One region of the Streptomyces sp. NPDC006012 genome, then DNA from elsewhere that is predicted to be linked to it. Evidence: riboswitches for the same ligand, from Rfam matches in the RefSeq annotation. Region 1 holds a riboswitch; each other region holds the start of a gene.
What was found. Region 1 has a riboswitch for S-adenosylmethionine ahead of ACFYPJ_RS18140 (aminotransferase class V-fold PLP-dependent enzyme). Riboswitches for the same ligand answer to the same signal wherever they lie in the genome.

Region 1 (5,792 bases):
TGGGGCCACACGCTGGTCCTGGGCGTGTTCATCCCGCTGGTCCTCTTCCCGCTGGTGCTGATGGCGATCGCGGTCTACCCGTTCATCGAGTCCTGGGTCACCGGCGACAAGCGCGAGCACCACATCCTGGACCGCCCGCGCAACGCCCCGACCCGTACCGCGTTCGGCGTCGCCTGGATCACGATCTACATGATCACCCTGGTCGGCGGCGGCAACGACCTGTGGGCCACGCATCTGCACCTGTCGATCAACGCCGTCACCTGGTTCGTCCGGATCTTCTTCTTCCTCGGACCGGTCATCGCGTTCATCGCCACCAAGCGGATCTGCCTCGGCCTGCAGCGCCGGGACCGCGACAAGGTGCTGCACGGCCGCGAGACCGGCATCATCAAGCGGCTGCCGCACGGTGAGTTCATCGAGGTCCACGAGCCGCTCAGCCAGGAGCAGCTGCACACCCTCACGTCGCACCACCAGTACCAGCCGGCCGAGATCGGCCCGACGGTCGACGAGAACGGTGTGGAGCGGAAGGTGAAGGCCGCGGAGAAGCTGCGCGCCAAGATCAGCGACTCCTACTACGGCGAGGACTCCCAGATCCCGAAGCCCACCGTCGAGGAGTACAAGGAGATCACGAGCGGCCACGGCCACCACTGATCGCTGCGCACACCACGCCACACGCGAGGGGCCCCGTCCTCCCCAGGCTCGAAAGAGCAGGGGGATCGCCATCCGGACGGGGCCCCTCGCCGTATGCCGGGATCGATAGGGTGGAGGCCGGATCCGTACCGTCCACCACCCAGGAGCGGCTGATGAGTGCTGTGACCCCCGCTGGAGGCGACACCGCGGCGGGCCGTTCCTGGCCCGAGCTGCTGAGCGCGCTGCTGCGCGGCCACGACCTGAGCGCCGGTGACACGGCCTGGGCCATGGACCGCATCATGCGCGGCGAGGCCGCGGACGCCCAGATCGCCGGCTTCCTGGTGGCCCTGCGGGCCAAGGGAGAGACGGTCGAGGAGATCACCGGCCTCGTCGAGGCGATGTACGCGCACGCCAAGCCGCTGGACATCCCCGGGCCGGCCGTCGACATCGTCGGCACGGGCGGCGACCGGGCCCGTACGGTCAACATCTCGACGATGTCCTCCATCGTGATCGCGGGCACCGGCGCGAAGGTCGTCAAGCACGGCAACCGGGCGTCGTCCTCCGCCAGCGGGTCGTCGGACGTACTCGAACAACTCGGCGTCAACCTGGATCTGACGCCCGCCCAGGTGGCCCGGGTGGCCGAGGAAGCCGGGATCACCTTCTGCTTCGCGACCGTCTTCCACCCCTCGATGCGCTTCGTCGGCGCCGTCCGGCGCGACCTCGGGATCCCGACCTCGTTCAACCTGCTCGGCCCGCTGACCAACCCGGCGCGGGTCGGTGCCTCGGCGATCGGCTGTTTCGACACCCGGTTGGCCGGGCTGATCGCCGGCGTGCTGGCCGAGCGCGGCTCGTCCGCGCTCGTCTTCCGAGGGGACGACGGCCTCGACGAACTGACGACCACCGCCACCTCCCGGGTGTGGATGGTGCGCGACGGCAAGGTCACCGAGCAGGTCTTCGACCCGCGGGACGTCGGCCTGGACCTGGTGCCGGTGGAGGCCCTGCGCGGCGCCGACCCCGCCTACAACGCCGCAGTGGCCCGCCGCCTGCTGGACGGCGAGCCGGGCCCGGTACGGGATGCCGTCCTGCTGAACTCGGCGGCGGCTCTGGTGGCCCTGGAGCCGGAGGACGGGCCGCTGGTGGAGCAGATCCGCACGGCCATGGCCAAGGCCGCGAAGTCGATCGACTCGGGCGCGGCCAGGAACTCCCTGGACCGCTGGGCGACCGCCAGTCACGCCCAGGACTGCGACCGGTAAGGTCCACCGGCTCGCGACGCCCGGTATGGTTCCCCTCTCGCTCGGCTCCGCTCGCGCGGGAGGTGCCACCGGCATCGGACGGCGCGAGCCGTCGGCAAACCTTTCCGGCCATGGCACCAGCGCCGGGACGACCCGCGGAAAATACCAGGTCAAAGTAGAGTGGGAGGACAGGAGAGTCCCCGGCGGGCCGCGAGGAGCCAGGCATGATCCATTCAGCCGATATCCGTGAGTGGCGCAATCGTGACGTGATCGATTCCGAGGGTCGCAAGATCGGTGCCCTGGAAGGGGTCTACGTGGACACCACCACCGATGCGCCGGCCGTGGCCACCGTCCGTACCGGGCTGCCCACCCGGCAGCGACTCGTCTTCGTCCCCGTCGACGAGGCGACCGTGGGACCCGGATACGTGCGGGTGGCGTACACGCGGGGGCAGGTGAGGAAGGCACCGTCGATCGGCACGGACGGTGTCCTGCCGGCCGCCCGTGAGGAAGAGATCTTCAAGCACTACGACCGGCCCTACGCGCCCGGCGCCGATCGCGGGCGCCGCCTCGCGCGTCGCTGAGGCCGGACCGGAGGAGGCGGCCGCCCGTGTTGGCGTTCTTCCTGTTCCTGATCCTCGTGGCGGTCGGCCTGGGCCTGGTCGGCACGGTGGTGCAGGGACTGACCTACCTTCTGGTCATCGGTGTGGTGGTCTTCGTGGCCGACCTCCTGCTTTTCGGCGCGCGCTGGGCGCGGCGATCGCACCAGCGCCTCGTCCGGTGACGGGGCCGCGCCTACGCGTGTGTGCGTCCCGTCATCCGGACACGGGTTGCGGGCGATCGATCATCCGCGTACTTTTCCGTTCAGGTCATGAGTGACAGTCATTCGGCCCCGGCCGACTGTCCGGCAACCCTCCGTCCGTGGCGGGGTGCCCCGGGTGAAGACCAGGCCGCAGGCAGCGAGGTCTGCGGCAAGCGCGGACCCCTCGTGGAATCCAGGGGTCCTGGAGGTCGAGGGAGCCACCCGTGAGCAAGCGAATGCGATAGGGCCGCAGAGCCCCGCCTCCGCGCACCCTTTCACCCCTTTCAAACTTTCTTCCCGCGCTGAGCCGCACCCGCCGTCCCGGTGCTCGCGCGGTGAATTCCGCCTGCCTTCACGGGAGTTGTGCCATGTCCGTCTCCACCGCTGCCTCCGCCCCGGCCGTGTGTGCCCCGCTGCCCGTCCTGGGCCGTGACGTCACCGTCCCGCTCGTCACCGGCGGCGAGGTCACCTACGCCGCGCTCGACTACGCGGCCAGCGCCCCCGCCCTCCAGCGCGTCTGGGACGACGTCGCCGCGTACGCCCCTTACTACGGCAGCGTGCACCGCGGCGCCGGTTATCTCTCGCAGCTGTCCACCGACCTGTTCGAGAACGCCCGCGCCACCGTCGCCGGGTTCCTGGACTGCCGCGCCGACGACCAGGTGATCTTCACCCGCTCCACCACCGACTCGCTCAACCTCCTCGCCGCCGTGGCCCCGGCCGACTGCCAGGTCTTCGTCTTCGAGACCGAGCACCACGCCGCCCTGCTGCCCTGGAAGAACGACCGGGTCAGCTACCTCGACGCCCCCAAAACCCCGGCCCAGGCGGTCGCGACCCTCCGGCGGGCGCTGGGCGACCGCGACGCTGAGGCCCCGGCCCTGGTCTGCGTCACCGGCGCCTCCAACGTCACCGGCGAGCTGTGGCCGGTGCGCGAGCTGGCCGCCGCCGCCCATGAGCACGGCGCCCGGATCGTCCTGGACGCCGCCCAGCTCGCCCCGCACCACCCGGTGTCGGTGCGCGACCTCGACGTCGACTGGGTCGCCTTCTCCGGGCACAAGCTGTACGCCCCCTTCGGCGCCGGCGTGCTGGCCGGACGCGCCGACTGGCTGCGCGCGGCGGAGCCGTACCTCGCGGGCGGCGGGGCGAGCCGTACGGTCACCCGGCGGGCCGACGGAGGCGTGGCCGTGGAGTGGCACGAGACGGCCGCCCGCCACGAGGCCGGCTCGCCGAACGTGATCGGCGCCTACGCCGTCGCCTCCGCCTGCAAGGCGCTCACCGAGGCCGGCTTCGACACCCTGGTCGCCAGGGAGCGGCACCTGATCGACACGGTCCGCGCGGGTCTCGCGGAGGTCCCCGAGGTCAGGGTGCTGTCCCTGTTCGGCGACGACGCCCCCCGGGTGGGCGTGATCTCCTTCGTGGTCGAGGGCTGGAACAGCTCCCACTTCGCCGCGGCGCTCTCCGCCGAGTACGGCATCGGCGTCCGCGACGGGCTGTTCTGCGCCCACCCCCTCGTCCGCACCCTGCTGGGCACCGATCCGCAGTCCCAGGGCGAGTGCGGCGCCCCCGAGGCGGCACCGGGCGAGAAGTCCCTCAACGCCGTACGCGTCAGCTTCGGCGCGGGGACGCCGGACGAGCACGTGGAACGATTCGTGACCGCCGTCAGGGAACTGGTCCGGGACGGCGCGAAGTGGCAGTACCGCACCGAGGACGGCCGCTGCGTCCCGGCGTCCTGACCGGCCCCCGGAACGCGAGGACAGGCCCCCCGCGGGCCTGTCAGCTGTCCAGCCCGATGGCGAAGGCCGCTTCCATGTCGTGCCGGGAGTACGTGCGGAAGGCGACGTGGGTGTCCGTGGCCTCCACGCCCGGGATCTTGCTGATGCGGCCGGGGATGACGTCGGCGAGGTCCTCGTGCTGCCCGACCCGGACCATGGCGATCAGGTCGTAGGTGCCGGTGACCGAGAAGACCTCGCTGACGCTGTCCAGCCCGGCGATCTGCTCGGCGATCTCGGGGATCCGGTCCACGCTGGTCTTGATGAGCACGATCGCGGTGATCACGGCTGGTTCTCTCCCTCGGGAGCCGGAGCTGGGGCGGCCTTCACTCTAGCTGCACGTCCGAACCGCACCCAGGCGAAGACGAAGCCCAGGGAGAAGCCCACCAGATGGGCCAGATACGCCACCCCCGGCCCGTCGGTGGCCTGCCGCGCCGCCGCCCATTGCAGGGCCGCCCAGAAGGGCAGGACGACCCAGGCGGGAAAGCGCAGCGGGAGGAAGAACAGGAAAGGGAGGAGACTGGTGACACGGGCGCCGGGGAACAGGTACAGGAACGCTCCCAGGACTGCGGAGATCGCCCCGGAGGCGCCGACCAGGGACTGCTGGGAGGCGGCGTTGGCGGCGGCGTAGCCGATCAGTGCCAGGTAGCCGCAGCCGACGTAGAACAGGGTGAACCGCACGCGGCCCATCCGTTCCTCGGTCATCACTCCGAAGACGTAGAGGAACAGCATGTTGCCGAGCAGATGCACCCAGCTGCCGTGCACGAACAGGGCCGTGGCGGGGGTGAGGGCCTCACCGACCGGGCCGGCGAACAGGTTCGTGGGGATGACGCCCCAGCGCCGGAAGTATGCCCGCTGGGCGGCCAGCAGCTCGTCACCGGTGCCGTACGTCGTATTGAAGCCGGACGCGGGCCCGATCAGGAAGATCAGGCAGCACAGGGCGATCAGGACGTGCGTCATCGGCGCCGACGAGCCGCGGACCGCTCGGTAGATCCGCCGGGCCGTCGCGCTCCAGTTGCTGATCATGGCTACAGAGCATGACGTAAGGGGACGCAGTAGCACAGACCGCCTCGCCGCCACGGACGAACGGGCGACGAGTACCCGCCAGGCCGTAGGGTTACGAGCCACACGTGCCGGGCAGACCGCGCGTCACGGAGACTAAAAGGAGGCGAACGGTCGCGATGCCGGTTCCCCTGCCGACCGCCACGACGCGATGGCGCTGCACCCTTTGCGGCAACCTCACGCGTTTCGACGTCACACGCGCGTCGAGGGTCGTCGAGTACGTCCACCTGGACCTCGCCGGCGAGCCCAAGGTCGAGGAGCGCGAGGTGGTCAGTGAGACCATCGAGTCGGTGCGCTGCCGCTGGT
Region 2 (5,792 bases), on a different contig from region 1:
CCGGGAGTGGAACAGGCCGACGCCGAGGGCGAGACCGAGGGCGAAGAGGGCCAGTTCACGCGGGCCCTGGCCGAGCCAGACCCACAGGGCGAGGCCGACGGCGAGAACACCGCCCACCGCGAGCACGGCCGGCTGCGGGGGATCGGCGGGTGCCGGGGGAGGGGCGGTGGGAACGGAAGTACGGCGCAGCCATTGCCTGCGCTGTGCGGGTATCGGGGCGGTGGTCGCGGGTGTGGTCATGGCGGCAGGGAACTCCGTCAGGGCAGAACGGTCCGGGCTCGCGCGGCGGTCGCCGATGCGGCCGTGCGGCGGGCGCACGGGTGTCACGGAGACGCGGTGGGAAGCAGCCGGACCGTGGGGCGGGGTGCGGGCCGACGTCATCGATCGGGGGAGGACCGGCGGCAGCACAAGGGCAGTGACGAGCGCATACCCATCAGGGCATACGAGGATGTACGGGACTTACAGTCCGTCGTCGACGGCGCCCAGTGAGGCGGCCAACAGGCACCTCACGATGGCAGGCTCGCGATAACCTGCGGTCGTCTGCATGACGGGCGCAACCCGGGTGTGCATCGCGGTTATTCCGAGCCCTCGGTCATTTGACGGTCTCTTGCGAGATCTTTGCGTTCTCCTGGTCGGATTCTCGGACGGAATTCTGGCGTGGAATCTCTTGGCGGCGGGACGTCAGCAGCCACGCCTCAGCCGGAGGGTCAGACCCACCCACAGTGTCACCACGTCACATCCTCACTGTCAGTCGAGCAGGCTGGGGTTCGCCGTCGGGGTCCTCCCGGCGAGGACGTCCGTCAGCCGCCGCGCCCCCTCCCGTACGGCCGTCTCGGTGGTCTTGTGCCGGGCACCGACGGGGCCGCCGTTGGTGACGGCTGCCCCGGACGCACCCACCCGCAGCGCCGCGACGTCCAGGGTGAGGGTGGTCGGCTGCCCGCCGGCGGTGCCCCGCACCGTCACGGTGACCCCTTCCCGGGCGTCGACCACGGCGGGCAGACCGGCGGCCACCACCTGGACGGTCCGCTCGCTGCCGTCGGAGCCGGTCGCGGTGAACTGGTCGCACTTCTTCGGCAGGCTGCCCAGCCAGTCGAGGGTCTTCGTCAGCGAGTCCCGGCCGTAGTCGCCGACCTGGTACAGCAGTCGGGAGTGCGGATCGGTGAAGCCGGTGAGTGCCGAGCCGCCGGACGCGCGGCCCAGCAGGCTGTCGGAGTACAGGCTGTCGAGGAGCCGCTGGCATTCGGCGGCGCTGGTCTTCGCCTTGAGGAACGCGGCGACATCGACCTTGTCGACCAGCAGCGTGGTGCGCCAGGAGGCCGCGTCGTTGGCCTGCGTCCAGTGGCCTTCGAGGTCGGCGGTGGTGATCAGCGCGGCCTTCGCGCCCGCCCTGGTCAGCGCCGGGGTGGCGGACGGGCTCGGGGACCGTTCCGCGGCGGGCGAGACGGACACGGTGTCGGAGGCCCCGTCGTCGTTCGCGCAGGCGGCCGCGGTCAGCAGTGACCCCGCGGCCAGGACCGGGGCGAGGACACGCACAGGACGGGACGGACGGTTCATCGCGACTGCCTCCTCGGAACGCGGTACGTCCCCCCACGCCACCACCCCGCACGACGGCCGACCAGCACAGCCGGGCCGTTCGGGTGAAGCGGGGGGAAGGGGGGTGGGGCCAAGAGGATGACGGCGCATCGGCGGTGGCAGGGGCGGCGGTCGGCGTCGGCGGGCGGTGGTGGCGGCGGTCCGCGCCGTGTGGGCGCTGGTGGCGGTGGCGGCCGTCCGCGCCGGGCGGGCGTCGGCTCGTAGCGGGTCCCCGTCGGCGGGAAACCGTTCCCCCGGGCGCAACGGCCGGTGTCCGGGCGGCGGACGCCCCCTTGACGCCGTGCGGAGGCCGATCGACACTCCAGAAGGGAATCCTAGTGAAAAGGTAGGGAAGGATGACGCACCGTGGGACGAGCACCGGCCGCAGCGGCCGCGCGCCCTCGCTCCCGCTGCTGACGTCCCGCCGTCACATCGACCTGCAGCGCGTCTGCAGTGCGATCGGCCGTCCGGCCTGACCGCTCCCTACCGCCCCGGCCCGACAGAGGCCCCCTCACATCCATCGACCGATGACGCTTCGCCGCGGTACGACCGCGCGCCCGCACCCGGGGAGACACATGTCCGTGTCCAGCACGCCACTCGCCGCCGTCCCGTCCGCCCAGCGGCCGGCCCGCTTCCGGGGCAGGATCGGCCGGGACGCCCACAGCGGCCACTACGCCGTGCCGCGCCGCTACCGGCTGCACCTCACCACCGCCTGCCCGGACGGCCTGCGGATCGCGGTGGGGCACGGCCTCCTCGCCCTGGACGACATCTGTCCCATCACCTTCCTCGCCGCCGTCCCCGACTGTCCCGGCGGCGGCCACTCGGCGCTGCGCCCCTTGTACGAGGCCGGCGCGCACCGCTACACCGGGCCGGCCCTCGCGCCGGTGCTCAGCGACGACTGGTCCGGGCGGATCGTCAGCAGCCACGCCTCCGACATCCTGCGCGACCTCGACCGCTGCTTCGGCGACGGGCGTGCCCGGCTCTACCCGAGCGGCGCCGAGACCGAGATCCAGGAAGTGGAACGGCTGTGCGCGCAGGGCATCGAGGCGGCTGCACAGCGTGCGGGCCGGGCCGGCGCCGCCCCGGCCGAACGGGCCACCGCGCTCAACGTCCTGACCGACACCCTGGACTGCCTGGAACGGCGCCTGACCGGGCGGGAGTTCCTGGTCGGCGACGAACTCACCGCCGCCGACGTCGAGTTGTGGGTCGCCCTCGTCCAACTCGACACCGTGCACCGCCACCACCTCGACGCCGCCGCGGTGCACCGGGTGGCCGGCCACCCGGCGCTGTGGGCGCACGCCCGGCGCCTGGCCGCCCGGCCGGCCTTCGGCGCCCACCTCGACCTGGACGGCATCGCCCGCCGTCACCACGCCCGTTGCGCGGGTCTCGAAGCAGCCGGCTCGGCCGTCCAGATCCTGGACTGGGCGCACCACACGGCCGTCGCTCCCGGCTCCCGGCCCAGGTGAGCGGGGAGGCGGCCGGTCCAGCCCGCGGACGGGCGTTGACATGGGCCGGGCGGGCTGGCTTACTTACCGCTCAGAACGGTCATGAGCGTCAGCGACAAGCCCTGGCTTGCTGACCGGCAACCCGCGCACCGCGGTGGGGTGCCCCAGGTGAGGACCGGACCGAATGGTGTTTCGGTAACCGCGAGGGCCCGCAGCGGCCGGAAAAGCGAGTGACGGACATGTACACAGCTCCCCGGACGGCCCCCGGCCGCCCCCAGAGCTGCGTACACCCGTACGCCGGGTTGCTCGTCGCCGACCGCACGATCGATCTGCTCCGCGTGAACAGCGCACTGTGTACCGCGCCGGGCCGCGCCCGCTGCCGGGGCTGACAGCACTTCCAGCCCCCGCGTTCCCCGCCCACACCCATCCCATGGTGTGCCCCCGTCTGTCCGCCCAGCTCCCGGTTCCCGTGCCGTTCCGTGTGCCGCGCCGCGCCGTAGCGCCGTCGCCGTGGCCATGCTGATCCGGCACGGCCACCGGGGCGTCCGAATCCGCCGGAGCCCGTCATGTCCGAACCCCCGGGCGGCGCCGTGTACGTCACCGCGCCGCCGTCGGCCGACACACCGTCAAAAGCCCTGCCCGTGCGGCGAGTCGTGCCGCTGCGCAGGCCCGGACGGTGGATCGCCTCGGCCGTCGTGCTGGTGCTCGTGGCGCAGGCCGCGCACGGACTGGCCACGAATCCCTTCTACCAGTGGGACCGCTTCCACTACTGGTTCCTGCGGCCCACCATCCTCGACGGGCTCCTCATCACCCTCGAAGTCACCGCGTTCAGCGCCGTGCTGGGCCTGCTCGGCGGCGTCCTGCTGGCGCTCGGCAGGCTCTCCGGCAGCCCTGTGCTGCGCGCCGTCAGCTGGACGTACACCTGGCTGTTCAGGTCCGTGCCGCTGATCGTCGTACTGATCTTCCTCTACAACTTCTCGGCCCTGTACCGGACGGTGAGCCTCGGAATCCCCTTCGGGCCCTCCTTCGTCAGCTTCGACGAGTCGAAGCTGGCCACCGACATGGTGGTGGCCGTGGTCGGCCTCAGCCTCAACGAGGCGGCGTACGCGGCGGAGGTGGTCCGCGGCGGCGTCCTCTCCGTCGACCAGGGCCAGCACGAGGCCGCTGCCGCGCTCGGCCTGCCGAAGGGCCGCCAGTTCACCCGGATCGTGTTCCCGCAGGCCCTCAGGTCCATCACGCCGAACTACGTCAACCAGCTCATCGGCCTGGTCAAGAGCACGTCCCTGGTGTTCTACGTGTCGCTGCTCGACTTGTTCGGCTCGGTCCAGACCATGGGCAGCACCTACCCCGGCGACATCGTGCCGCTGTTGCTGGTCGCCACCGTCTGGTACCTGGTCCTCACCAGCGCGGTGTCCGTCGTCCAGTTCTACGTCGAGCGGTACTACGCCCGGGGCGCCACCCGCACGCTGCCGCCGACCCCGCTGCAACGGGCCCGCTCCGGGCTCACCGCGCTGCGCGCCCGACTGCGCCGGGAGGCCGCCGTATGACCGCCGCCCCGTTCGCCGCCGGGCCCGCCGCCGCGCCCGTCGAGCAGGCCCCCGTCGCGCCGGAGGTGCACACCGTGCCCAAGGTCCTGTGACCGCCGCCGGCACCACCCTCGTACCGCCGGCACCACCCCGGGTCCGCACCGCTTGCGCGCCCTTCACCCGTCCTGCTCACCCTCTCTCCTCCACACAGCGACCCCGCACCCAGTGACGAAGGACAGCCATGCCCACTCAGCTCTCCCGACGCGGCTTGATACGCGGCGTCACCGCGGCGGCGGCCGCCGCCACCCTCGCCCCGGTCCTCGCCGCCTGCGGTGGTGACAGCGAGGCTGCCACCACCGACCCCGCGGGCTCGGTCACCGTGGGTCTGCTGTCCAACGGCGCGGCCAGGGAGACCACCGTGCAGGTCTCCGAGGTGAGGTCCGTCAGCGCGAAACTGCCCGCCGCCCTCAGCCGGGGCGGCAAGCTGGTGATCGCGTCCGGCACCCTGCCCTCCGGGTCCGCGCCGCTCGGTTATGTGGGCAGCGACCAGAAGACGCTCACCGGTTGCGAGGTCGACCTCGCCCGGCTGGTGGCCGCCGTCCTCGGCCTCGAACCCGAGTTCCGGCAGGCGACGTGGGAGAACATGTTCATCGCCATCGACAGCGGCAAGTCCGATGTCGGCTTCTCCAACATCACCGTCACCGAGGAGCGCAAGAAGAAGTACGAGTTCGCCTCCTACCGCAAGGACGACCTCGCCTTCGAGGTGCGCAAGGACAGTTCCTGGAACTTCGACGGCGACTACGGGAACCTCGCCGGCAGGACGGTCTCCGTCGGCAGCGGCACCAACCAGGAGAAGATCCTTCTGGAGTGGAAGTCGAAGCTGGCGAAGGAGGGCAAGAACCTCACCGTCAAGCACTACCAGGACAACAACAGCCTCTACCTGGCGCTGAGCAGCGGCAAGATCGACGTGTACCTCGGCCCCAGCCCGGCTCTCTCCTACCACGCGGCGAAAACCGCAGGCACTCCCCAGGCGACCCGTGTCGCGGGCCGGTTCTCCGGGGCCGGTACGACGCTTCAGGGCCTGATCGCGGCGACCGCGAAGAGGGGCAGCGGCCTCGCCCAGCCCCTGGCCGACGCCATCAACCACCTGATCGACAACGGCCAGTACGCCCAGTGGCTCGCCGCCTGGAACCTCTCCGGCGAGGCCGTCGACAGGTCCGAGACCGACCCGCCGGGCCTGCCGCTGGAC
Region 3 (5,792 bases), on a different contig from region 1:
CGGGGAACGGGTGACGGAACGACACCGGAAACGGGTGACGGAACGACACGACACCGGGAACAGGTGACGGAGCCTGCGCAGGACATAAGGACATAAGCAAACGCAGGACATAAGGACATGGCGAAGGGCCCGCACCCGTAAGGTGCGAGCCCTTCGCGACAAGAAAATTCAGGCGGTGACGCGAACCATGTCGGCCTGCGGGCCCTTCTGACCCTGCGAGATCTCGAACTCGACCCGCTGGCCCTCTTCCAGGGTGCGGTAGCCGTCCATCTGAATGGCGCTGTAATGGACGAAGACGTCCGCACCACCGTCGACCGCGATGAAGCCGTACCCCTTCTCCGCGTTGAACCACTTGACGGTGCCCTGAGCCATGCCTAACTCCCCTATTACTGGCCCTTGCACAGATCCGCACTTCGCGGACCCGGGTCAGACCTCACCCCCCAAGGTTGGGGGCGTGCGCCGGAACGCGTCGACCGCGGCTGAATGTATCTGTCCAACTGCCGTCTGCAACAGGTCAATCGGACGAGAAATCTGGACGTACCCGGTCGGGAATCTCCCGAGAATTCCGCAGAATTCCGGGCAAGTCGGGCTCCATGAAAGGAGTAAAAGCCACAAAAAACGCGCACAGATTGGCGACTTCTTGCGGGGCGCGCGGAATGATTCCGGGGCCCGTGCCCCGGGCGTGGGGCTCGCGTTCCCCAACTCTACCGCGCTCAACCCCACTGAATTGTCCCCTCCGCTTCTCTCACGGAGGGGGCAATCCGATGAACAGCCGGTGATATGCGTTACCGAAAGTAATGAGGGGTCAGCCGCCGGCCACGGCCGGGATGATGGAGACGCCCGCGCCGTCCGGGGTGACGGTCTGCAGGCCCTGCTCGAAGCGGACGTCGTCGTCGTTCACGTACACGTTGACGAAGCGGCGCAGCTGGCCCTGGTCGTCCAGGACCCGGGCGGCGATGCCCGTGTGGTTCTTCTCCAGGTCGGCGATCACTTCGCCGAGGTTGGCGCCGTCGGCGCTCACCTCGGCCTGACCGCCGGTGTAGGTACGCAGGATGGTGGGGATTCGAACGGTGACGCTCATGCGGTGTGACCTCCGGTCGGGTGCACAGGTGGTACGGCGAGGAAGGGAAGAGGGAGGGTGAGGCGGAAGGGGCGTGACGGGCTCCGGACGGTGCCTGGGGCGCGGCCTCGGCCAGGATCGGCCGACGACGCGCCGCCAGTCACACGCAGCCGGCCAGTCGTACGGAGGCGTCCGGTCGTACGGAGGCGTCCGGCCCTGCGGAGCCGTCCGGCCGTACGGAGCCGCCGGTCATCCGAGGCCGGCCTCTCGGAAGGAGTCCAGGTTCGGACGGATGGTGGCGGTCAGGCCGGTGTCGGCCACCGCGTCGAGGGTCTTGAGGCCGTCGCCGGTGTTGAGGACGACCGTGGTGAGCGCGGGGTCGAGGACGCCGTTCTCGATCAGCTTCTTCGCCACGCCCACGGTCACCCCGCCGGCCGTCTCCGCGAAGATGCCCTCGGTCTGCGCCAGCAGCCTGATCGCGTCGACGATCTGCTCGTCCGTGACGTCCTCCACGGTGCCGCCGGTGCGGCGGGCGATGTCGAGGACGTAGGGGCCGTCGGCCGGGTTGCCGATCGCCAGCGACTTGGCGATGGTGTTCGGCTTCTGCGGCCTGACCACCTCGTGCCCGGCCTTGAACGCGGCCGACACCGGCGAGCAGCCCTCGGCCTGCGCGCCGAAGATCTTGTACGGCCGGTCCTCGACGAGGCCCAGCGCGATCAGCTCCTTCAGCCCCTTGTCGATCTTGGTGAGCTGGGAGCCGGAGGCGATCGGGACGACGATCTGGTCGGGCAGCCGCCAGCCGAGCTGCTCGCAGATCTCGTAGGCCAGGGTCTTGGAGCCCTCCGCGTAGTACGGCCGCAGGTTGACGTTGACGAAGCCCCAGCCCTCGCCGGCCGGGTCGCCGATCAGCTCGGAGCAGAAACGGTTCACGTCGTCGTAGGTGCCCTCGATGCCGACGAGGTCACCGCCGTAGACCGCGGCCATGACGACCTTGCCCTGCTCCAGGTCGTGCGGGATGAACACGCAGGAGCGCAGGCCCGCGCGGGCGGCGGCGGCGCCGACGGCTCCGGCCAGGTTGCCGGTCGAGGAGCAGGAGAGGGTCGTGAAGCCGAAGGCGCGCGCCGCCTCCAGCGCCTGGGCGACCACCCGGTCCTTGAAGGAGTGCGTCGGGTTGCCGGAGTCGTCCTTGACGTACAGACCGCCGGTGACGCCCAGTTCGCGGGCCAGGTTGTCGGCCTGGACCAGCTTGGTCCAGCCGGGGTTCAGGTTGGGCTTTTCGGCCACGTCCGCGGGGACGGGCAGCAGCGGCGCGTAGCGCCAGATGTTCGCGGGTCCCGCTTCGATCGTGCGGCGCAGTTCCTCGGTGTCGTACGCCGAGTAGTCGTACGCGATCTCCAGCGGGCCGAAACACTCCTCGCAGGCGAACACCGGGCCGAGGGGCACCCGGTGACCGCATTCGCGGCAGCTCAGGGCAGCGGCGGGACCGAGATCGACAGACGGATTCGCGGTGCTTGCAACGGTCTGCACAGCCATGTGAGGCGAGGCCCTTTCTCCTCATCTTCCCCACGACGCATCTCGCCGTGAGACGGAATTGGCACCTTCCCAAGCCGGGAGCCTCGCGAAGACGATCGGATTGCGCTGCGATCAGTACGAGTACCGACTGGAGGGTTGCCGGGGCTTCATCGGGCCGTATCCCTCTGCCCCTCTGGATGAGCTGTATGCGGTTGTGTACACCGATGACCCCCGACATGCGATGGTCATCCGCGTTGTTCAAGACTGTAACCGAAGGCCAGGACAGTTGAGATAGTCGTCCGAACCGCGAGACGTATCACACACGCACCGGGTGTGATCACGACAGTGAGGAGCCGCCGACCGTGCTGGAAGAAGTGGAACGCTGGCTGGCCACCCGCTCCTGGTCCGTGACCGACCGCCCACTGCACAAAATACTCGCCGCGAAACAGCGCACGGGCCAGTCGGTGTCCGTGGTGCTCCCCGCGCTCGACGAGGAGGAGACGGTCGGCGCCATCGTCGCCGCCGTCCGGCGCGACCTCATGCTGCGGGACGTCCCGCTGGTCGACGAGATCGTCGTCGTCGACTCGGGGTCCACCGACCGCACCTCCGAGGTGGCCGCCGCGGCGGGCGCCCGGGTGGTCCACCGCGACGACATCCTGCCCCGGCTGCGCGCCGTCCCCGGAAAGGGCGAGGTGCTGTGGCGCTCGCTGCTGGTCACCGGCGGGGACATCGTCTGCTTCGTCGACGCCGACCTGCGGGACTTCTCCTCCGACTTCGTCACCGGGATCGTCGGCCCGCTGCTCACCGAGCCGGACGTCGACCTGGTCAAGGCCATGTACGACCGCCCGCTGGCCGGCGCGGCCGGACAGGGCGGCCGGGTCACCGAGCTGATGGCCCGCCCGCTGCTCAACATGCACTGGCCGCAGCTGGCCGGTTTCGTGCAGCCGCTCGGCGGTGAGTACGCGGCCCGCCGCTCGCTGCTGGAGCAGCTGCCGTTCCCGGTCGGGTACGGCGTCGAGCTGGGCATGCTGGTCGACGCCCTGCATTTGGTGGGCCTGGACGCGCTCGCCCAGGTCGACGTGGGCGTGCGCAAGCACCGGCACCAGGACGGGCAGGCGCTCGGCCGGATGGCCGCGGCGATCTACCGGACCGCGCAGCTGCGGCTGGCCCGCGGACACCTCGTACGGCCCCGCCTCACCCAGTTCGAGCGGGGCGAGGACGGTTTCGAGCCGCGCACCCACTCGGTGGACACCGAGGAACGGCCGCCGATGGTGGAGATCGCCGAGTACGCACGACGCCAGGTCGCGTGAGCGGGAAAAACTGACCGTATACGGTCGCTGACTGACCGCAACCGTACGTTTGAGCGTTTCCGGGCCGGGCTAGGTTGAGGCTTATGGCTTCCACACAGGGTGCTGCCCAAGTGCTGGTCGCGTCCAACCGCGGCCCGGTCTCGTACGACGTCCGGGAGGACGGCACGCTGACCGCCAGGCGGGGCGGCGGCGGGCTGGTCTCCGGGCTCTCGGCGATCGGACCCGAGGCGGGCGCGCTGTGGGTGTGCTCGGCGCTGTCCGACGGCGACCGGGAGGCGGTGCGGCGCGGGGTGGGCGAGGACGGCGTGCGGATGCTCGCCGTCCCGGCCGACGTGCACGCGGACGCGTACAACGGCATCGCGAACTCGGTCCTCTGGTTCGTCCACCACATGCTGTACCAGACCCCGCTGGAGCCCGTCTTCGACGCGGAGTTCCGCCGTCAGTGGGCGTCGTACGAGACCTACAACCGCGCGTTCGCCGAGGCGCTGGCCCAGGAGGCGGCCGAGGGCGCCGCGGTGCTGGTGCAGGACTACCACCTGTGCCTGGTGCCGGGCATGCTGCGCGAGTTGCGGCCGGACCTCAGGATCGGGCACTTCTCGCACACGCCGTGGGCGCCCGCGGAGTACTTCCGGATGCTGCCGGACGACATCAGGGCACAGCTGGTGCGGGGGATGCTGGGCGCGGACCGGCTCGGCTTCCTGACCTGGCGCTGGGCGCGGGCGTTCATGGAGTGCGCGCAGGCGTCGGACCCCGGCGTCCGGCGGTTCGGGGCCGAGGCGGGGCCGCGGGGTCTTGAGCACGCGGCCGGCCCCCAGGTGTCCGCCCGCAGGACCGTCGTCGACGTGCACGGCCTCGGTGCCGACCCCGAATTCCTGCGCGCCCGTTCGCACGAGGCGGACGTCGAGGAGCGGATGGCGGCCCTGCGCGCCGAGATCGGCGCGGGGCGCCGGACGATCGTGCGGGTCGACCGCACCGAGCTGTCGAAGAACATCGTGCGCGGGCTGCTGGCGTACCGGCAGCTCCTCGACGACCGCCCCGACTGGCGCGAGCGGGTCGTGCACGTGGCCTTCGCCTACCCCTCCCGGCAGGACCTCGCCGTCTACCGGGACTACACGGCCGAGGTGCGGCGGCTCGCCGAGGAGATCAACTCCCGCTACGGCACGCCGGGCTGGACTCCGGTCGTGCTGCACGTCAAGGACGACTTCGCCCGCTCGCTGGCCGCCTACCGGCTCGCCGACGTGGCCCTGGTGAACCCCATCCGGGACGGCATGAACCTGGTCGCGAAGGAGGTGCCGGTCGTCTCCGACAGGGGCTGCGCACTGGTGCTCTCCCGGGAGGCCGGGGCCTACGAGGAGCTGGGCGAGGACGCGCTCGCCGTCAACCCGTACGACATCGGGGACACGGCGGACGCCCTGCACCGGGCGCTCACGCTGCCGGCGGATGAGCGGGCGGAACGGACGAAGCGGCTTGCCGCGGCGGCTACGGCGTTGCCGCCGGCGCGATGGTTCTTGGAGCAGTTGCATGCCCTCCAGGCCGGGGGGCCTGGCCGGGCCGGCTGAGTGGTGCGGTGCGCTGCCGCTGCGGGGGCGGGTCGGGCGTGGTGGGGTGTGCCGTCGTGCTTCGGGTGCGGGCCGGATGTGGCTGGGCGCGCAGTTCCCCGCGCCCCTTACGGGGGCGCTGCCACCGGCCCGGCGGGTCACGGGCCGCCGCCTTCCCGTGCCGGGGCGCGTCGTCGTTTTTCGGGCGCGGGCCGGCCGTGGCTGGTCGCGCAGTTCCCCGCGCCCCTTGCCGGGGCGGTCGTGCGGGTTTTCTTGCGGCTGTCGGGGGGTGATCGGTCAGGGCAGGTGTGTGGACAGTGCCCTCAGGAGTCGTACGACGCCCGCCGGGCCGTCCACCACCAGGTCGGCGCG

Region 2: it holds a riboswitch for S-adenosylmethionine, as region 1 does, so the genes downstream of both, ACFYPJ_RS28850 (amino acid ABC transporter permease) here and ACFYPJ_RS18140 (aminotransferase class V-fold PLP-dependent enzyme) in region 1, are expected to answer to the same signal.
Region 3: it holds a riboswitch for S-adenosylmethionine, as region 1 does, so the genes downstream of both, thrC (threonine synthase) here and ACFYPJ_RS18140 (aminotransferase class V-fold PLP-dependent enzyme) in region 1, are expected to answer to the same signal.

Annotation. Positions count from the first base shown of each region.
Region 1 is NZ_JBIAIE010000009.1:7,161-12,952, forward strand. It holds gene ACFYPJ_RS18120 (cytochrome bc complex cytochrome b subunit) at 1-648, shown strand, start outside; gene trpD (anthranilate phosphoribosyltransferase) at 801-1,880, shown strand; gene ACFYPJ_RS18130 (PRC-barrel domain-containing protein) at 2,084-2,440, shown strand; gene ACFYPJ_RS18135 (hypothetical protein) at 2,470-2,640, shown strand; SAM riboswitch class IV at 2,724-2,840, shown strand; gene ACFYPJ_RS18140 (aminotransferase class V-fold PLP-dependent enzyme) at 3,027-4,388, shown strand; gene ACFYPJ_RS18145 (Lrp/AsnC family transcriptional regulator) at 4,429-4,710, opposite strand; gene ACFYPJ_RS18150 (rhomboid family intramembrane serine protease) at 4,707-5,450, opposite strand; gene ACFYPJ_RS18155 (hypothetical protein) at 5,606-5,792, shown strand, end outside.
Region 2 is NZ_JBIAIE010000021.1:46,832-52,623, reverse strand. It holds gene ACFYPJ_RS28870 (YeeE/YedE family protein) at 1-240, opposite strand, end outside; gene ACFYPJ_RS28865 (hypothetical protein) at 748-1,554, opposite strand; gene ACFYPJ_RS28860 (putative leader peptide) at 1,929-2,048, shown strand; gene ACFYPJ_RS28855 (glutathione S-transferase C-terminal domain-containing protein) at 2,154-3,038, shown strand; SAM riboswitch class IV at 3,116-3,225, shown strand; gene ACFYPJ_RS28850 (amino acid ABC transporter permease) at 3,584-4,564, shown strand; gene ACFYPJ_RS28845 (transporter substrate-binding domain-containing protein) at 4,785-5,792, shown strand, end outside.
Region 3 is NZ_JBIAIE010000008.1:244,602-250,393, forward strand. It holds gene ACFYPJ_RS17825 (cold-shock protein) at 169-372, opposite strand; gene ACFYPJ_RS17830 (MoaD/ThiS family protein) at 806-1,081, opposite strand; gene thrC (threonine synthase) at 1,310-2,593, opposite strand; SAM riboswitch class I at 2,612-2,776, opposite strand; gene ACFYPJ_RS17840 (glucosyl-3-phosphoglycerate synthase) at 2,935-3,882, shown strand; gene ACFYPJ_RS17845 (trehalose-6-phosphate synthase) at 3,966-5,441, shown strand; gene otsB (trehalose-phosphatase) at 5,718-5,792, opposite strand, start outside.